3 regions of the Pedosphaera parvula Ellin514 genome follow, and region 3 is predicted to be linked to each of the others. Evidence: riboswitches for the same ligand, from Rfam matches in the RefSeq annotation. Region 3 holds a riboswitch; each other region holds the start of a gene.
What was found. Region 3 has a riboswitch for cyclic di-AMP ahead of CFLAV_RS19365 (amino acid permease). Riboswitches for the same ligand answer to the same signal wherever they lie in the genome.
Positions count from the first base shown of each region.

Region 1: it holds a riboswitch for cyclic di-AMP, as region 3 does, so the genes downstream of both, CFLAV_RS05195 (SPFH domain-containing protein) here and CFLAV_RS19365 (amino acid permease) in region 3, are expected to answer to the same signal.
Region 2: it holds a riboswitch for cyclic di-AMP, as region 3 does, so the genes downstream of both, CFLAV_RS29700 (SPFH domain-containing protein) here and CFLAV_RS19365 (amino acid permease) in region 3, are expected to answer to the same signal.

Region 1 is NZ_ABOX02000005.1:14,116-21,009, reverse strand. It holds gene glnA (type I glutamate--ammonia ligase) at 1-310, opposite strand, end outside; gene CFLAV_RS05205 (P-II family nitrogen regulator) at 380-718, opposite strand; gene CFLAV_RS05200 (amidohydrolase family protein) at 1,223-2,272, opposite strand; cyclic di-AMP (ydaO/yuaA leader) riboswitch at 2,513-2,679, shown strand; gene CFLAV_RS05195 (SPFH domain-containing protein) at 2,861-4,699, shown strand; gene CFLAV_RS35425 (hypothetical protein) at 4,778-4,915, opposite strand; gene CFLAV_RS05190 (hypothetical protein) at 5,019-5,783, opposite strand; gene CFLAV_RS05185 (HEAT repeat domain-containing protein) at 5,879-6,781, opposite strand; gene CFLAV_RS05180 (hypothetical protein) at 6,832-6,894, opposite strand, start outside.
Region 2 is NZ_ABOX02000073.1:14,750-21,643, forward strand. It holds gene msrB (peptide-methionine (R)-S-oxide reductase MsrB) at 91-492, opposite strand; gene CFLAV_RS33430 (PAS domain-containing sensor histidine kinase) at 659-1,825, opposite strand; gene CFLAV_RS29700 (SPFH domain-containing protein) at 2,018-3,490, opposite strand; cyclic di-AMP (ydaO/yuaA leader) riboswitch at 3,598-3,760, opposite strand; gene CFLAV_RS29705 (DEAD/DEAH box helicase) at 3,943-6,510, shown strand; partial or broken gene pnp (polyribonucleotide nucleotidyltransferase) at 6,829-6,894, opposite strand, start outside.
Region 3 is NZ_ABOX02000027.1:52,732-59,625, forward strand. It holds gene CFLAV_RS19355 (CHAD domain-containing protein) at 1-230, shown strand, start outside; cyclic di-AMP (ydaO/yuaA leader) riboswitch at 843-996, shown strand; gene CFLAV_RS19365 (amino acid permease) at 1,073-2,908, shown strand; gene CFLAV_RS19370 (DUF4855 domain-containing protein) at 2,891-4,027, opposite strand; gene CFLAV_RS19375 (ATP-grasp domain-containing protein) at 4,147-4,911, opposite strand; gene CFLAV_RS19380 (SMP-30/gluconolactonase/LRE family protein) at 5,042-6,757, opposite strand; gene CFLAV_RS19385 (type 1 glutamine amidotransferase domain-containing protein) at 6,827-6,894, opposite strand, start outside.

The DNA of each region.
Region 1 (6,894 bases), on a different contig from region 3:
GGTTATAGGCTTCCTTGGTGCCGGTTTCCGCGATGGTGCAGGTCAGGCTCAGAGTGGGCGCTGCGCAGAATGGATCGATGAAGGCAGTATTGGGATCAGGCATGGCCAGCATGTCTGAAGCTTCGATGCTCTTCCAACCGCGGATGGAGGAACCATCAAATCCAAATCCTTCTTCAAAAACTTCTTCGGTTAACTCGGCCACAGGCACGGTGAAGTGCTGCCAGGTTCCAAAGGTGTCGACAAATTTAATGTCCACCATTTTGGCCCCCTGCTTCTTGGCCATATCAATCACATTCTTAGGTGTGCTCATTCTTGTTGTTATTTAGGTTCAGTCACAAAAAACCCCGTTCTGATTAGAACGGGGAAATTGAAAAAAATATTAAACAGCTTTATCGCCGGTTTCTTCGGTGCGAATGCGAACCGCATTCTCGATGGGACTGACAAAGACTTTTCCGTCACCAATCTTTCCCGTCTTCGCCGCCTTCACAATGGCGGCCACCGCATCGTTTACCTGGGCATCCGCAAGCACAATCTCCAGCTTGATTTTAGGAAGAAAATCGACCGTGTATTCGCTGCCGCGATAAATCTCGGTGTGCCCCTTCTGACGACCAAATCCTTTTACCTCTGAAACCGTCATGCCCTCGACACCCATTTCTGAGAGCGCCTCTTTTACATCTTCGAGTTTGAACGGTTTGATGATGGCTTCAATTTTCTTCATGCGTGCGCGTTGCTGGCCAGATACTAACAACCACCCATGGCCTGTAAACAGGAATATTGGCCGCAAAACAATTTGTAATTATTTCATTGAAAAATTTGCCCATGCCCAATTGCGATGTTAGCTTGTTTTACGCTCAAGATGGCTCATAAGGCTAAAGCCTAATGATGATGGAAAGCGCAACTAATACCTTGGGTCGGGTGTTGACATGACCAAGGTCTCGTGATTAGATAGCCATAAGATTACGCATTGAATTTCGGGCTACGATAAAATTGTTCTTTGTATAGCCCTTTAAGAGTTTCGGTCTTGGCTTGGTACAGGCTAGGATCGATTGTCTACGTAATCCTACTGTTGTACTAATTCGAAAATTCCCCGGGCTCTTCGGTCACCCCCTGACTGACTAGCCCGGTTTTTATTTTTATAAACGGCTTCGATTCCACAGCCTATGAGCAATTTTCTACAAGCTCCTGAACCTCAAGGAAAAGCAGAAGGAAACCCCATGAATTGCTACTTTGGAGAATTCTTCCCAACGGGCCTCATGATGTCGTGAATCCGGGTAAAGCATTCCATAGGAAACCCCATGGCGAGTTTGAGCTGATAATCTCTTTCCAGCACATTGGGGTTCTCACCCCATTTTTGTAAACTATCCCAATCCAGATAGCCGCGCATCCACGCCCAGATCCCGCTCACCGGCACCGGAACATCACTGCCATGCACCATCCGTTCCACCAGCGGCCGCAATACGCATTTATCAATATGCCGCCCGCGCAGAGGCACGTTGAACGCGCTGGTATCCCCATATAAGTTCGGAAACTCCTCCGTCATCTTCGCGAAATCGTAAAAATACTCCGGATCAGTCAAACCACTTTTCGTCGCACAATGCGCCGCAATCACCGTCACTCCGCATCTCAACGGCAACTCCAATATTCTCGGGTTCGCAAATTCTTTGCGCACCACCGGCACCGTGTGCTCACCTCCCGTATGCGCAAGCAATGGCAACTTCGCCTCCGCCATCCGTTCCCAAAACTTTGTAAACTTTTTGTCGCCGCAATTAATATTCTGACAATTCGGCAAACACTTCATCATCACCGCACCTTCTGCCAGGCAACGCTCCAATTCCTCCATCGCATCAGGCCGTGCTGGATGTATCGAAACGGCTGGCAGGAACTCCGCATTCTCTCGCGCCAGCTTCAGCACATAATCATTCGGCACGTAGAACGAACCCACACCATGCATCACCTCTCCCTTTTCGTTGCGCACTTCATCCTGCGCCAAAATCACAATCGCTCCCAACGATGATCCACGCACCCACTCCAATAACTTCGCCACATACAAGCCCTCAAGATCGCCGGTCAACGCCTCTTTCGGCAAGCCAATCCCCTTCAGCATCATCGACGCCAGCGGCTTGTGCCATCCACTCAAATGCAATCGGCATCCCGATCCTCCCGCGCCATTACCCACGATATGCACGTGCATATCAATCGGCTTGCGTTCTCCGGAATTAGTCGGCCTAGCTGTCAACGGTCCTGCAGATTGGTCACTGACCTCGTGTTTCATTTCGATTTTTCTTTCCCCAATATTCTTCCGAGCATATGGAATCGTCCAAGTTGTTCCAATGCCTAATCCCGTGTTGCAATCAACCCTTCTCAGAATCAATTTCAGTCCACTTGAAGCTTTCTTCTGCTCCGGAGCCAAAACATCGAACCGTAGGATTAGCCTCTGCATCAATAACTTACCCTCCGCACCTCCCGATCGCAATTGACATTTTTTCTTAAAAGAGCGAATGGGTCGTGTGTAGTTATGAAGCAGCCTAAGTTGGCCTTCCTTCCTGAAGGTCAACGCGGGGGAACCAGGTTCCTCAAAGCAATTTGAGGATGGGGCGTAAGATTGCGGGTAACCGCGATCAAGGTCACTTCCAGGACCGAGCCCGTCAGCTAACCTCGTCGGCAATTGGAAGGGCGATCCTCTAAGGCCGCATGTCGCGGCTCTCACGGTCTCCCCACAAAAAATGCGTTGTCGCATCGCGCGGCAACCGGGAAAGCGATCACTGATCGCCATGGCCTGTCGCAAACATGCAGGCCGGCGACCAGCCGCAGACCCGGCGGCAAACAAACGCGCGGTGCGCAACCTCAGTAGAAGGTTGTTATGATGGCCAATACTCTTATCCTCGGCCAGGTGTTCCCCAGCGCCCTCATTGGCGTCGCGGCAGTCATCCTCGGCGCCTTGCTCTTCGCAGGTCCGCTGATTTTCGGGACGGTTCTCATCCACGAACGTCAGGTCGGCGTGGTCATCAAACGATTCTCGCCCGGCAAATCCCTGCCACCCGGCCAACTCCTCGCCCTCAATGGCGAAGCCGGTTATCAGGCCGATACTCTTGCGCCCGGTCTCCATTTCGGATTCTGGCGCTGGCAATATCGCATCATCAAAGTCCCCGTCACCATCGTGCCACAAGGCGAAATCGCCCTCGTCGTCGCGGCCGACGGCATGCCGATTCCCTCGGAACGCATTCTGGCCAAAGTCGTCGATAGCGACAACTTCCAGGACGCGCGCAAATTCCTCGTCTACGGCGGCGAGAAAGGCCGTCAACTCGGCATCCTTACTGCCGGCACGTACCGCATTAATACCGCGCTGTTCACGGTCATCACCTCGTACAACGCCCAGGAGCACGGCATGATGTCCCACGATCTCCAACTCCGCCACGTCGAGCCGGATAAAGTCGGCATTGTCACCACACTCGATGGTCGTCCAATCGAGCAAAGTGAAATCGCCGGCCCAATCATTGCCGATCACGACAACTTCCAGAACGCCCAGGCTTTCTTGAATGGCGGCGGTCGACGCGGCTTGCAGGAGCAAATTCTCCTGTCGGGCACCTGGAATCTCAACCCCTGGTTCGCGCACGTCGAACAAGTCCCGATGCTGCAAATCCCCATCGGCCACGTCGGCGTGGTTATCTCCTTCGTCGGCAAAGCCCACGAAGATGTCAGCGGCGTCGACTTCAAACATGGCGACCTCGTCAATCCTGGCCACAAAGGCGTTTGGGTCTCGCCGCTCTATCCGGGCAAACATCCCATCAACACTCGCATCATGAAGGTCGAACTCGTGCCCACCACGAACATCGTCCTCAACTGGGCCAATCGCACCGAGTCGCATAATTACGATGCCAAACTCAGCTCCATCACCGTGCGTTCGCGCGATGGCTTTGCCTTCAACCTCGACGTCTCGCAAATCATCCACGTCGGCGCGCTCGATGCCCCCAAGGTCATCTCGCGTGTCGGCTCGATGCAAAACCTCGTCGATCACGTGCTGCAACCGATTGTCGGCAATTACTTCCGCAACTCGGCGCAGAACTTCACCGTGCTCGATTTCCTCAGCGCACGCAGCGAACGCCAGACCGACGCCGCGGAACACATCCGCGTCGCCATCGGCGCCTACGACGTCCAAGCCATCGATACGCTCATCGGCGACATCAATCCGCCCGCCACCCTGATGGCCACGCAAACCGACCGCAAAATCGCGGAGGAACAACGGAAGACGTACGAGACCCAGGAAGCGGCACAAAAACAGCGCCAACAACTCGTCCGCCAAACCTCGCTGGCCGACATCCAGCAACAAGTCGTCAGCGCCGAGCAAGGCGTCAACATCGCCGAACTCCAGGCCAACGCGCACATCAAGCAGGCCAGTGGCGAAGCCGAATCCATCCGCCTCCGCGCCCTCGGTGAAGCCGAAGCCATTCGCGCCACCGGTAACGCCAAGGCCGAAGCCTATCGCGCTGGTGTCGACGCCATCGGCACGCAGGGTTACACGGTCATGCAACTCATGCAAATCGTGGGCGAACGCAACGTCCGCATCACGCCCGACGTCGCCGTCAACAACGCCGGCGCCAGCAACGGCCTCGTCGACAGCATGATCGGCCTCATGCTCCGCAACCAGGTCGGCGATAAGTCCGTCGCACCGCCGAGCACAACCACAACTGCGACTTCGTAAAGCGGGAAACAAGACCCAGGAGGTGGGCCGGGGCGGTGTCTCCACGAGACGCCGCCCCCTTTTTCATTTCGCCAGCAATCAATTAATCGGTGGAATGAGACTGGTGCCCGTCTGGAAAGACTCGAATTCTGACATCGTCTGTGATTCTGCCGAACCCGGTCCGCCCACCCGCGCACGCGCCCCACGACTCAAACCTGCCAACATCAATCGTTTCATGGGTAGCATCTCCGTGTGAGCGGGATCTAACTTTTCTTTCCCTCAACTCGCATACGCTGGCCATCGCATCCCAAATTCAGACATCCACCAAACGTACCCCTTCTCAATCATTAACACCCCACTCGAGATAAGGTTTGGAAATCTTGGCAATTGTATCCGTCGGACGCTCATCAAGCACATCCTGCTTCGGGTCTGAAAGATTAAAATCAACGTCCACCTTCACGTAGGGGCAATCGTGAAAAACATATGTCCGATGTTTGGCAGTCGAAAGACCACCCTCTTCTGTGCTGAAAACCTTGGAAAGCTCCGCACGTGTCATCCCGGGTTTGATAGTCTGGCACTCCCTAAGAACGTTCCCAACGTCGATACCCAGCTTAGTCTGGGTTTCAACAACCGCGCTGCTGTACACCCCCTCAAGTTCCCTGATGCCCAATCCTGGGTCCGACTGGCCGACGACTGACGCATAGCGACCATCAGCTTCTCGAAGAAGGAAAAGAATATAGGTCCTTGTGCGATCTGTCGGTTTCTTTGAAATGGGAAAAGAGATAAAAGTCGGACCGTTATCAACCACCATGCCATCGGGCCCGGGCCGGTAGTAGTGAAGAACAAAATCCTTTAGCGCCTTATCCCCCTTCAGGACCGCAGCGACCTTAAATTTGGTTTCAACACCAATGACCCGCTGGCCATCGAAGCCCGGCAGATTAATATGCTCCTTGGTGTCATCAGTGGCCGTGGGAGTTGCGATGGCCACAAGGTCAGCCTTATCCAACAACTCTTGATAAGTCCAAGTCCGAACCGCGCGCGCCATGGCAACGCCTGTCGAGATGACAAGGAAAATCGCGACAAGGCACAGTTTGAATTGTTTCATATTTAATAGACGAAAAATAATGACTAAATGCTCCCTCATCATACCGCGCTGAAGAATGGAGAAGATTTGGACGATGGGAATCCGCGTGCCTCCATCTACTGTATTCCCATCTTCGCCGCCATTTCCGGATCAATTCGTTTAAGACAGTTGGTAGCCTCACCTCGAATGCTGAAGTCTGTATCTTCAAGAGCCTTTACGAAATCCGGAATTGCCACACGCGCATTCGTTCCAAATTGAGCAACTCCCTCCATGATCTCTGCCATATACATAGAGGTTGCGGGGTCATAGTTTCTAAAATTACGAACCGCCTGGAGTAGAGTCGGCACAGTTATGTCCGCTCGCTTGTTAATATTTCTCAGCGCGTACGCTGCAAAATATTGAACTATGAAATCTTGATTTGTGTTCAGCGCATTTGCGCATAAATTCGGCACGACGATTTCCGTTACCCGCCCTGTGCAGGATAGATAATTTGCCAACGCGTCAACAGCCTGAAGGCGAATCGACTCATCCGCATTGGTGAGCGCTACATTCAGGTGCGGAATGCCTTCCACTCCAACAACAGCCAGGGCACGTGCCGCAATCTTGCAATGATTTGTATCATACAGTATTTGATTCAACTCCGGGGCCAACACCCGCCTCGCTTCTGGATTGAGAAACCCGATTGCATCGCGTCCATTGCTTTGTTTCTCCTCGTCACGACGAAACCACAGACGCACGGGCAAATGTTCTTGAGTCCAATCAATTGTTTGCTGCTTGAAACGCGAATCACGGGCTTGCAACAGCTCCATTATCACCGGCACGCTCCGCACACCCATATCATAAACCGCTTGCCTTGCCCGATCACTAACAACTTCATCCAAACTATAGCACTCCTTGAACCATGTTGAAATCAACTTCCCCTTGTAAGTCTGCTTCCTCCAATACCCAACCGCAATCGCAGCCAGAATGGTCAGCACCCCGATCAAAATCCATCGCTTCAGAAAAACCTGTTTGGCCATGCGCAAATCATAAATCCTCGTCCATTCAAAAACGACCAAATTGTGTGGTTCTAATCCCCCAGCATCACTGAACCCAACCAATCAACCACGCGATCCATGATGCTTCTACTATC
Region 2 (6,894 bases), on a different contig from region 3:
GTGCCAATCTAAGGTTGCGACTACCCCAAGTCAACCTGTTAAGATACAGGTGGAAGGCCATCTGCTGCGGTTACTTACTCTTTCCCGGCTTTACTTACTTTCTGGAACAAACTTCAAAGCCGCCGAGTTCAGACAATATCTCAGACCCGTCGGCTTGGGGCCATCGTCAAAAACGTGTCCCAAATGAGCCTCGCAACGAGGACATAATACTTCGGTTCGCTTCATGAAGAAGGTGTTATCTGACCTGGTTTCCACACTTTCAGCACTCAGCGGTGCCCAGAAACTCGGCCAACCTGTTCCAGAATCAAACTTGGCATCGGAACTGAACAAGTCCAGTCCGCAGCAGACACATTTATAAATCCCTTTTTCATGATTGTTCGCGTACTCACCTGTAAAGGCCCGCTCGGTTCCTTTTTTGCGGGTTACCTTGAATTGTTCCGGCGTGAGTTGCTTCTGCCATTCAGCATCCGTCTTAATGATTTTTTCAGTTATCATGGTTTTGGACATCGAATTTGTTTTGGTATTCTGAGTGCCACCCTGAGCATGAATCAGGCCCCAGCCCAAAAATAGCAACACCGTCATGAGTGTTAAAATGACATACTTTTGTTTCACCATCGGAATCAACATAACATACCCGCGAGATCTGTGCGGTGCGCGTTTACTCCTCCTCCTGCTTCTCACAATTATCTGTCGGGAGCTCAATCCAAAAACGGCTTCCCTGACCGGGTATCGATTCAACCCCTACCCGGCCTCCCATTCTCTCAATTCCCTTTTTCACCAGGGCGAGTCCAATGCCCGTTCCTTCGTAAGTATCCTTGTCGTGTAATCTTTCGAATATCCCAAAAATGCGCTCTCGATATTGTAGCTCAATCCCGATCCCATTATCCTCCACCCACAACCGCATAACTCCTGGATAACGTTCCTCCGCCCACACCTGCACCTTGGGTGTTTCGCCGGGAGAAGTAAATTTCATCGCGTTAGTCAGAAGATTCATCAGTGCGTTATCCAGAGTTTCCAGGTCCGAGACAACGGAAGGCAACGGCCTGCGCACATGAACGATTGCGTGGCACCGGGTTATTTCATTCTCCATTCTGACCAGCAAACTCTCAATCAGCTTTCCCAAATGTACTTTCTGCGGCTTAAACTCGGCTCTCGCCAATCGCGTGTAAGCCAATAGATCCAACATGAGGTGCCCCATGCGCTGGGAGGATAGCTGAATCTTCCGAACACAATCCCGCGCTCCTTCGCTGAGTTCATTACCGTGATCCTCAGCTAAAATGTGGGCAAATCCCGCCATCGTCCGCAAAGGTCCCCGCAAATCGTGTGCGAGTGAATAGCTGAAATCTTCCAATTGTTTGTTGGATTCCTCAAGCGCAGCCGTTCGCGCAGCCACTCGCTGTTCGAGTTCCTTGTTGATAATCCTAAAGGCTTCTTCCGCCCTCTTGCTTCGATCTACCAGCCAGCTTACAAGTAAAGCCACGCTCGTAAATACACCTAAACGCTCGGCTCCATGCACTTTAACCGCCAACGAGAAATGCGGGTTATTGAAAAGCAACAGGTTAATCAAATCGGTTGAGACCACGACTACCGCACCTGCCCGGAAGCCGCCGTACCAGGCGCTCAACATTGCTGCCAAAATGTAGAGGGCGATCGAAGACTCACTTAGAAAGTTGCGCAAGACCAAATCGATTGCCAAGGCCGCCATGGTGGTCAGCAACGCGAGGCCGAACCGTTTCCACGGAGGACGAGATTTCCGCGGCCAAACCGTCTCAATGGTTTGCGGCGGTCGAGACTCCAATCCACCATTTCTACTTTCCGACTTCATTCGGCCTGGAAACTCTCGGGGTTCAATGCCCATTTAACTTAGAAACAAGCGAACGCTTTTCACATTAACAACCGTTTATTTTGCCCTGAGATGGACAATTTCGCAACCCGTTCCCCAACCTAAAAAGCAAGCCGGCTGGCTCCGTAGCCAACCGGCTCCCTCTCACACCCCTTGATTCGTCCATCCGGCGTCCTAGTGTGTTGAGGCATTCCCGCCAGGTGCAGGCAGCTGCAGCATCAAGTTGGGACCACCCGTCCCGGTTCCCATCCAGTAGGTGGGGTATTTTCCGTCCCACTTTTCCACTCTCGCTTTCTCCACCTCCAAGGCTTTGAATTGATAAAGCAGCGGGTTCTGCTGGGCTTCACTCAAAGCCTTGCTCACTTCCCGGATCGCCTGGGCTTCAGCGGAGGCAGCGGTGCGTTTTGCATCCGCCAACCCTGAGGCCTCACGTCTCGCTTTTTCGGCGAGACCGTTTGCTTCCAATTCGATGCGCTCATTTTCCTTTTGTTGCGCCTCATATTTTGCCAGGGAAACCGTTTTCAACTGTTGTGCGATAAATGTTTGGTCTATCGCGCGCTGAATCTCAGGATTCTCATAGGTCATTCCGCCAAACATTCCGACGGTTGTCACCGTGACGCCACGGGTCGAAAAGAAGGTGGTTACATCCTTTTTCACGGCATCAGCAATCTCCTGTTTTCGCGATCTTAACTGATCGAGTGGATATCTCGCTGCTACTTCAGCCGCTATTTGTTGGATGCGACCACGCACTTCATGGTCCATAACATCCGCCAGGGAACCGCTCGGGTACCAATACAGAAACTTTGCGGCGTCATCCTCGGATATAAACGCCGTGCAGTTAAAGCCCATGCTAAAACCAACACTATCCGAACTTTCAATCCAGACGGCCTTGTCATTCGTGCTTCGGGTGCGTGCTTGTCCCCCGACCGGAGAACCGGAATCCGAGGACCACTCGCGCGTTACCGGCGAACGATTTACCTTCACCAGGCGCACGGTTGGAATCCACCTGCCATCATTGCCCATCCGGCCCTCCTGCGACCAGCGATGGATTATCTGCACTCGCTTCGCCGCCACCTTCCGTTGTTTCAAATAATCCTCGGATTGAAAACGCGACTGTTGTGTCGAATCTCCTTCCAGAGGAATCAGGAAGCCAGTTTCAGAAGTGTCAATTTCCACATATTCCGGCCGGTCAAATGGCTTCATACACCCTGTCAAAGTCAATAGAATCAACACGCAAGTGACCGGCGTCGTTGCTTTGGTACAAACCCTGCCTAACTTCATAAAGCAGGCTTGGAGATAAACACCAAAGCATCCCAACGTTACCAGGAGTGTCGCAATTTCCGCCGCGACTTGAACGGCGTCTTTTGCTGCGTCGAACGTCCTTACATTCCGCGCGTTGACATCTCCTCCATTCAGTTGCTGGACTGCCAGATGCGCAGCCATGGACGGTTGATTTGCGGTCAGCCACCACATTTCAGAACCCCAAATCACACTCATTAGCAATGTAAAAAGGGCAATTCGTCGGACAAGATTTTTCCGCAGGAACACCATCCCCAGAACCGTGAGAACCAACACAGCCAGTGCCAATCCGGCCATCGAAACAACCGACGCATTATTGATCGCGCCAATCATAACCCAGCAGGTCATAACCAACTCCGATAGGGTTGCACTGCTGCCACGGTTATTTGCCGTGCATCAATGCAACGCATTTTTTATGTGGGGTGAACGTGGGGACCGCAAACGCGGCCCTAGAGGATCGCCCTTCCAATTGCCGACGAGGTTAGCTGACGGGCTTGGTCCTGGAAGTGACCTTGGCCACGGTTGCCCGCGACCTTACGCCCCGTCCCGGTTTTCCGGGAATCTGGTTCCCCCGCATTGGCTCTCAGGAAGGAGCGCCAATTTAGGCTGCTGCTACTTCAGTTGATGACGTATTCGCACCAACGGAGAAAAATGTCAACACTGATTGGGACTACAATTCCCCCCATAATTTGTAACGTCCTTTGGCATGCGAACTCTGCCTGCCGCAATCCATTGTTCCTCGCAGACATCCAAACATTTTATCCATTTCGGATTTTGATTTTTTCGACTATGTTTTGCGCGTGTCATCGTTTGCAGAACAACTTGCCAATCTTCCCGTCCTGAATCAGGTCACTGTTCCAGACATCTGGCAGCAGCAGGCCGTAGCTGCTCTGCGTGAGGGCAAGGATGTTGTCGTGCAAGCTCCCACTGGCTCCGGCAAGACGCTCATTTTCGAACTTTGGTCCAATGCGGGCAAAAACCGTGGTCAGGCAATTTACACCGTTCCAACCCGCGCATTGGCAAACGACAAACTCGCTGAATGGCGGGCTCGAGGTTGGGATGTCGGCATCGCGACTGGCGACCTCGCAGAAAACCTGAATGCTCCGATTCTTGTGGCGACTCTGGAAACGCAAAAGAACCGTCTCATTCAGGGTGATGGTCCCAGCCTGCTGGTCGTGGACGAGTATCAAATGATCGGCGACCCTGATCGTGGACTGAACTACGAACTCGCCCTGGCTCTCGCTCCACCGCAAACCCAACTCCTACTGCTCAGCGGCAGTGTGGCCAATCCGCAGGACCTCGTTAAATGGCTCTCAAGGCTTGGTCGTCAGGCTGTTCTGATTCGTCACGACCACCGCCCGGTGCCACTGGAGGAAGTTCACGCCAACAACCTTAGCTTTCATGTCCCCAGTGAAATCCGCGGTTATTGGCCGCGTCTGGTCGCTAAATGCCTTGCCGAGGACCTTGGTCCAATCCTCATTTTCGCACCTCGACGTCAGGCAGCGGAATCCATGGCCGCCGAGTTGGCCCGGTATATCCCGACTCCCAATCCGCTTCAACTTGGTAGTGAACAAAAACTTCTGGTTGGAGATCATCTGGCCAAGATGCTCAAGACCCGCATTGCCTACCATCACAGCGGTTTAAGTTATGGCGCACGTGCAGGGGTGATCGAACCGCTTGCGAAAGCGGGCCAGCTAAGGGTTGTGGTCGCCACCATGGGCCTGGCTGCGGGAATAAATTTTTCGTTGCGCAGCGTCGCACTCGCTGGAGCCTCATATCGCCGTGATTATCAGGAGCAACCATTGCGTTCTGATGAGATTCTCCAAATGTTCGGCCGTGCGGGACGCCGCGGTCTGGACGAAACCGGTTTTGTCCTCATCACGGCTAATGAACTCCGCCTTCTTGATGCCCATTCCGCTCATTTGTCTCGCAGCGGCGCGGTTGATTGGAGCGCTTTGCTCGGCATCATGACTGCCGCGGCAAATCATAAACGCGATCCTTTCCTGGAAGCTGTCCAAGTGCAGGAGCGCCTTTTCACCAGCAAACCAGTTTTTCTTGGAGTCGAAGAATCACTGAAACATCCCGTTGTTCCTTGCGGATTAAAAACGGACGCCGAACGGGCTCGGCATGTTCGCCAACATGTCAGGGAAATGCTCAATAGCCGCGGTCAGTGGGAACGCTTCCCAACTCCGGTCGAAAAGCCACTACGAGAGATCTTCATCATGCCCACAATTGTGGAGGCGACCACCACTCCTGTCCCCACATTGGAAGCTCAGGCGGAAGCTGTTGGGTTTGCGGAGGACGAGGGGCTCAGAATCGCCTCCGCTGAATTGCGCTCTGCCTTGACTGAACCGGACGCGCTCGAAAAAGTGGGCACCGGCAATTTATCCGTTTTGTCAGAAGAAGGTGGAGTCAAAACTTACGGGCGCTCCATGACTGTTGCCGATCGCTTGGGCGAAGACCGGGTCATCATTGCAAAGTGGGTCCGCCGCTTGACCAACTGGAATGGACGGCAGGCACCTTTCCCGGTCTGGACCGAAAAGATTGCCCCATTGGTAGAGCAAAAGCTCGCTCTGCAGAGGACGCCGGTGGTTCGGTTCACGAATAACGGGCAGCGCATTCTCGCTCACGTGAGCATTGCCGACCTTTCCATGCGTGTGCCGGTGGATGCCCATGGTGTCGCGCTCTACAAACCAATGACTCGCGAAGTGCTGCACGAGGATTGTGCACGGTGCGTGCTCGTTCCGGTTTGCCGTGAATTACCAACCAGCACCGGCACAGCATTGCTCTGGCGTCGCCTCGGTCTGGTTGATGCTGCCGGTGTCCCCACCCAACGCGGGCAGGTAGTCAGCTTCTTCTCCCAGGGCGATGGTCTTGCCATTGCCGCCGGACTGCAGGATACCTCGTACCCATTGGAAGAAATGATTTATGATCTGGCCAATCTGGATGCTGGATTCCGTTTTTGTGGCGAAGAAAATCGTTGGGGTGGTCGTCTCGCAATCGCCTGCCATCAGATCTTTGGCTCACAATCCATTCCCGGATATTTGGAGAATGGGGTGCCGGTAAAGTATGGTGCCGGTGCGGAACAAGTTGTTGCGGCCGCCCATAAAAATCCCCTCACCAAGCACAATTACGTCACCGATCTGGTCGGAACTGGCGATATCGACAGGATCATCATTGAGTGGCGCAGCACACTCCGACAAGTCTCCCACGCCCCAGATCTGGACTGGCCTCGTTGGCGAGAACTCCAGGCGCTCGCCAAATCCATTCTGAAAGAAACTGAATCCCCGACATTGACCGAACTTCCCCCTTTGGAATACCACCAGACCAAACGTGTGGACCATCGGCTCATCCTGCGAAGGCATTAAGCTATATCGAATGCCGAAAGAAATTTCCGGATGGCAGGAGGGATTTTGGTTTGAGGCAAGGCGGAGGCCGCAGGCGCTATCCTTAGATAGCGACCAGGCCGACAACGCCGCCTCAAATCAAAAGCACCCTGTACCCAAACGACTAACGAAGTTCCCCCTCCCCAAGGCCATAACTTTTTCAGTCTCCACGTTCATCAGGCTTATCGCCTCCTTTCATCCGGTTCTTTTCCCCCATTCCGGAAATTAATTTTGGCATTCGGTATATAGCAAAAAGGCGAGCCAATGATGGCTCGCCTTGCGTATTAAATCCTGCTTCGTTTAGCGGCGGCCTCCGCCACGGCGTTCACCGCCACCGCCACCGCCACCACGTCGGTCATCACGACG
Region 3 (6,894 bases):
CATTGCTGGGTGATCGCCTTGGTGATGATCATGATCTCGTGATGTTGGCGACGGCTGTGCAAGCTAATTTGCCTACTCCGCACGAATTCGCCACGATTTCAAAATCAATTGATGCCAGCCGAAAACCATTGCAGAAATCAGTTTTTCGCCTGGGGAAAAAGCTGTATGCCGAAATACCTAAAACTTTTGTCGTTCGAATAAAAAAGGACTGGGCAAGGCAAAGAAAATAAAATCAGTTCAATCGTCACGAAAATGTCACCTGATTTCCATTTTGATGGAACACTACGCAGCCAAACTGCTGGATGATAATGTGCATCCTGACACTGATTTACATTTTTCTAGTGTTGCTCACCGCGCGGTTTTGCCGGCTTAGCCGGGAAAGGCGCGGAGGTTTCGCAGATTTATAAAATCCAGGAGATAAAAACGATCAGGAGAACTGCGAAAAAGAAAAACAGGCCGCTGAGAATTTTCTTGCCATTTTTCGTGCAGGCAGTGGAGCCGCAGTTCTTGCATTGGGTTAAACTATCAGAAATCCGATGACCGCAATAACCGCACATGTTAAAAGATGCCATAATTCTGAAAATTAGAACGGCTTGGGTTGATATCGTTCAAACTTCCCAAATTCTTCATCCAGAAAATCTTCTGAGCCTTCCGAGATCAGTTGTTTTTTTGGAAGAAGATCCTTTAAAGGATTTTCGCATACGTGCGAGGAAACTGCAAATTCATGAATTTGAAACTTTGCATGATTTGGTATAAAACTGCCTGTAGCCTAATGGGTTGCGCGTTGGATTGCCATAGCTCGCTTTGACTTGACAGGCGGGCACTGATAACAGTTTTAGTTAGTTCTTTGTCTGCTTAATGGTCTGACCTGTTCAGGCCAGCGGGGAACCCAGATTTTCCGGTAAAACGGATTGGGGCTTACGGTGCCTGCGGCATCGGGAACACTTAGTGGTTCCAGCCCGACAGCTAACCTCGTGTGCGTAAACATTAAGGGCAGGAAGCCTTCCAAGACTTTCTTACCCAAACAGAGTGCCTATGGCACTTTTTCCGCAGACCGCGAAAGGTGTGGTCTATGATTGCCAGTAATACACGGCGTCCCCGCAATGTGGATGCGCCGAGGGCGGCCGCTATTCTTTATGGTGACTGGGGAACCAGCAAGGCATACGTGATTGGTCTCGCGTTTGCAGTGGCTGGCTACAGTTCGTTTTGGCTGATCGCCGCCATGTGTTTGCTTACGGCCCTGGTCGGGGTGAATTACATGTCCATCTGCAAACACTATCCCGATGGCGGGGGAGTTTATGCGAGTGTGCGGCATCGTTCGGAAATCATTTCGATTGTCGGAGCGTTTCTGCTGATTGCTGATTACATTGTAACAGCGGCCATCAGTGCGTTATCAGCCTTTCAATATCTGGGCTTCGCGCATCCGGAGATTTTTGCCGCGATTGCGATTGCCTTGATCGGCGGTTTGAATTTCTTCGGACCGAAGAACACTGCTGGTCTGGCCTTTCTCATCTCGATTCCCACGCTGGTGGTGGTGGTGCTGTTGGGGATTTTTTGTCTGCCACATTTGGGAACCGCGGTGCACAACCTGCAACCGCTATCAGGAGGCTTTTGGAAAAACTGGAATGGTTTTGTCGGAGTGGTATTGGCGTTGTCCGGGGTGGAAGCGATTGCCAATGCGACGGGGGTGATGAAACTGAATCCAGGCAGCACAGATGCGAAACCGTGCGTTTCCAAAACTTCGAGCAAGGCCATTCTCTGGGTGATGATTGAGGTTTGTGTCTTCACCGCGCTGCTCGGTTTGGCAATGCATGCTTTGCATGGGCTGCAGATCAACAAGGACGATGTCGATGCTCCGGGTGCGACCGGGGTGCGGGATTACATGCTGCGTTATATGGCGCAGGTATTCGTGACCGGACCATTTGGACTGGCCGCTGGCCATGTTGCCGGCGTGGTGGTGAGCATTGTGTTTGGGTTGCTTTTGCTCTCGGCCGTGAATACCGCCATTGTGGATTTGATCGCCATTTCTTACTTGATGTCACGCGATGGAGAGCTGCCAGCCTCTTTTCAAAAACTGAATAAGTTTGGTGTGCCAAACCTCGGCATCATAGTGGCGACGGTCATTCCGGCGATACTTGTCCTGGCGGTCAAAGATATGGCCGGGTTGGCGGATCTTTATGCTGTCGGGGTGGTGGGAGCCATCGCGACAAATCTCGGGGCCAGTTCGACAGACAAGAAGCTTGGGTTGGCCAAATGGGAACGAACGCTGATGTTCGTTACGTTCCTGATTATGGTGGCGATCGAGATTTCGCTCTTTGCGGACAAGCCGAGTGCGCGGGTATTTGCTGTTACAGTGCTGGCGGTAGGTTTGATATTACGCGGCCTAGCAAGCGAACATATTCAGAGGAAGAAACTGGCTGCGGAGACAAGCGGAGCTTTTGCGAACACGATCATTCCCACTCCGATTGCAAAAACTGAGGTCGTTGCTCCATCGCAAACAGCGACTGGCGTCCCCATCATGGCGGCCATTCGAGGATTGGGGAAGACATTGGATTTTGCCATCAATGAGGCGAAGGAGACGCACCGGCCCCTTTACCTGCTCTTCGTGCGCGCACTGCCAGTGTTGAGCGAGCTCGACCAGACACGGAAGTGGCAGGACGATGACGAGGCTCGCGAAATTTTTACGCTGGCGAACGCGCGGGCGGAAGGGCATCCAATAATTCCCTGTTATGCCGTAAGCGATTCCGTGGCGGATACAATCGTTGATATCGCGGCCACGATGGGAGCGAGCCATCTCATTCTTGGCGCGCCCGAACGCAAAGGGCTCGTGCAGATGTTGCGGGGAGATGTGGTGCGGAAGGTATCAAACGATCTTCCGGAAGCCATTCATCTATTGGTTTACGCCTGAGGCTGGCTTGCTGTTGCGAACTGCCCTGTCCGCCAGGTCCTGTCGATCCAGAACCCAGCGGGCAAGGCGGTCGTAGAATTGACGGTGTTCGGGTTTTTCGGACTTGGAAATCTTGATGAATGCACCACCACCTTCGTAGTAGGCGATGGCGGCTGAACTCTTGATTCCATTGGTTTCAAAAGCATTCAGATAAGGCTGCAGGCGTGAGCCGAATCTTTGCGGATCGGTGATGAGTCGACCATCGAGTTCCAGCTCCATGCCCATGCTGTGTTGACGGGCAAAGTCACATGCCTCCTGCAAGCGGCTAAGAGGCAATTCGGGATGAAAGAAGTAGTTCGGCTGCTGGTATGCGACGTCGAAGCCGAGTTGTTTCCAATCACCGGAATGAGTTGAGCGCCAGTAAGGAATCCAGAAGAAGCTCAGTTTGTTGGAACGGATGTGATTGCCGATTTCGGGAAGGATGATCTTTCGTGAGTCGGGTGCACTTTCTGCGATCCAATAGAATCCGGCAAGCTCAAGATGCGCAGGGGCGAGCTGCTTCCATTTTTCAAGAGCGGCCTGAATATACCAATCGCAGGCGGCGATACGATCCGTTGGATTCGTGAAATTGAGTTGTTTACCTGCGATTTCACCCCAATCGGTTTGCGTATGATTTGGTTCAGGAAGTGTGATGACCACCTGGCGTGGGCGGAGTGGTTTGCCGATGCGTTTCTCGGTATTGCCGATGGTTGTTTCCAGGGCAGGAATCGCATGGCCGGGTTCGAAAAAACGATTTAGAAGCCATTGCCATTGCTCTTTGTGAGCCGGCTTTTGTTTCCATCCCTCCTCGAATTCGGCTCCCTGGCCATCCTTGAATTCCAGGAACAAGAAGCCATCGAACAGCCATTCTTCCTTGCCGGTCGTGCGATCAGCATAGCTGACGTATGGCTGAAGTTCATCCAAGGTCCAGGCTGGCCGGTTACTCATGCCGCAATAGATGATCGTGAGATCGGTGATGTTTGGCCTGGTGGTTTGGTATAATGGAAAGTTAGCCGTATTGGTTTCTGCAGCTCGTGACACCCGGCGTAATCCGAATACGGTGACGATTACCAATAAACAATAAATCAAACATTTGTTCACGCAGTAACAGAAGCTGGAGCACGAGAAGATATTCAAACCGAATTTAAAAGAGATTCGAAGATGAGTTAAAACAGAGGGCATTGCGGATACTAAGTGGGCAAAGCGGTACGCAGAGAAGCCTAAGACCCCTTCAGTTTCCAACCATAACCACCCCAAGGTTTGTGTTGGAGATGTGCCCAAAAAGCCTCGGCAATTCTTCGGTCCATTTCCCCAAGAATTTCAGGATCGTTGATGTCACGATCCACATGATTGAAGACACCATCCGTTCCAATTTCCAGGACCAGCCATTTGCCATTCTGCTGAATCAAATCCACGCAACCGAAGGATTCCAAAAGCCCGGCGGCTGAAAGGGTGGCATGTGCTTGATCTTTGGCTTCTGACGGAGGCTTATCTAAATGAACGTACCGAGCGCCGCGTGCATGAGCCACCCATGGTGATGGTTTCACGCCGGAAGGAAACCTGCGTACGTTGAATCCAAATATGTCACCAGCAACTCCGTAGAGTCGGTAAACTTCAGGATTCTCCATGCGCACAAATTCCTGGACGATGTAAGGAGTCGGCCAGTCCGCAGGAATCGTTTCAGCGGGTTTGAGGAGGCGATGACCACTGGCACCGCAAGAAATCGGATATTTCAGAGCCCATTCCTTTGGCGAGTGCGAGACTAGAGCATTCACCTCTTGCGGCGTGTTCAGGAGATGGGTTTCTGGCGTGGAGATTTTGTGCTTCAAAAAGAGTTCAGCCTGAAGTCGCTTATCAGATGCAACTCTGATGGATTCGAAAGGAATGAAAAGCTTTTCAGAAGGGGGAGAGGTTTTTTCCCAGCACAAAAGGTAATTAAACTCGCGTGGCGTATCAGACACCTCCACCCATAAGACTTGTGTCATGTGCCGGGCATGTTCTTCAAATGCCCAAGCACCGCTTCCCTGATTTACAACGGTACATGAGGGTAAAACCGCACTCTCCCTATTCATGGTAGAAAGAGTGCAGGACCCGAATTGAAAAGAAAAGCTGGAATCAGAGATGCGGGGTTGGCGGTTTGATAGGTGTTTGAGAGGACAAGACACCTTTTGCCTTGGTTTTGCGCTTGTAAACCTTGTCGCCGCAGGTGACGTAGAGATCGTCGAAGTTGCTGCCACCAAGGACAACATTGGAGAGCCAGGCTCTTTGTGGTTTTGAGATAATGCCGTTGACGCGGCCAGCTTGATCACAAACTTGCACGCCCATTTCGGTGGCGACGTAGAGCCGCCCCTGGGTATCAACCGTCATGCCATCAGCACCGCTTTGTGAGGTGCCGTTGGGTGTGTGCAAATAAAAATATTTTTGTTTGTCTACCAAAGAACCATCAGACTGAATGTGAAATGAGTAAACAAATTCACCATCGGTGTCAGCAACGAGCAAAAGACTTTGGTCCGGTGTGAACCTAACGCCATTCGGCTTCGTAATACCTTCATCAACGACACGCTTCTCACCCTTGGAATTGATAAACCAGACTTTGTGATGGGGTGGATCTGTGAAGTAGATTTCCCCTTTGGAGTTGACTGCGATGTCGTTTGAATCCGCGTCCTCAGCAATGACAGTTTCCTTTGCATTTTCGTCATAGGATACGATGCGCTTTTTGCCGTTCTGACAGGCGTAGAGCTTACCGTCCGGGCCAAACATAAGCCCGTTCGCAGCGAAGGTGTTCTCAGCAAAGACAGAGACTTTGCCATCGAGACCAATTTTGTGAATGCGATTGTTGGGGATATCGGTGAAAAAGACTTCGCCTTTGATGTTGGCGGCGGGACCTTCAGTGAATTTGTAGCCGGAGCAAATCAATTGCCATTGCTCGCCTGGAATCAGAATGTCCATCAGGGGTTGTTTGGAATCCTTGCCGGCAGTGATGGCAGCAGGATAATCCTTCCAGAGCCACCGCATGGCGTCAGGAAAGATGGCTGTGGCATGCTTGCCGTTGTGACTGCCATCGCCCCAAATGTGATTGACTTCATAACCTGAGAATTCCAGGGCGGAGAGCATTTCCAGATTGGCAAGATGCCAGTTGCCGCCGTAGATATTCAAGTCGTTGGAGCCGTCCTGCAGAAAGATGCGAATGGGTTTTGGTTCCGTCTTGCGGATCAAGGTTGGGTATTCGTTCCCGCCCCGAAGTCCCACATAGGTGCCGATGGAACTGAAAACGCGGCTGAACTGCTGCGGGCGTTCCCAGGCAGCGGTAAAGGCACAAATCGCTCCTGAGCTGGCGCCAGCAATGGCGTGGTCATTGCCATTGGTGCTGATGTTGTATTTTTTTGTGACCGCCGGAAGCAGTTCATCCATCAGAAAGCGGACGTAGTTGTCGCCCAGGCCATCGTATTCGTAGCTGCGATTGAATCGGTCCAAGGCATTGGTTGAATCGGCAAGGACGCGGCCATGCATAATGAATACACCAATGGTGACGGGCATTTCCTTTTTTGCGATCAGGTTGTCGAACACGACCGGGGCTTGATACTGAATGCCATCCTGAAAAACCATCAGGCAAGCCGGGTTGGCAGCATCATACTGTTTTGGAACGTACACCCAATAATCACGCACGGTGCCTGGGAAAATCTTGCTATGCGCGAAAGTATATTTGGTGACTTCGCCCTTGGGAACGCCGTCCTGCGGTTTGGAGTCGGGGCCAGGCGGATAATCATCAGCACCAAAAGCAGGCGAAGTTAGACACAGGGCCAGAAAGCTGAAAAAAAGAAATGCGCGCATAAAGGATGCGCGCATTATGAAGAGGACAAGAACAGTTTCAACTAAAAGCGATCCTAACTACGATCCTAACTAAATGACCGGAGTTCCAACCGGTTCCTCTTCCTCTTCCATTTCCACCCCTTCCCTGGATTCAAAAA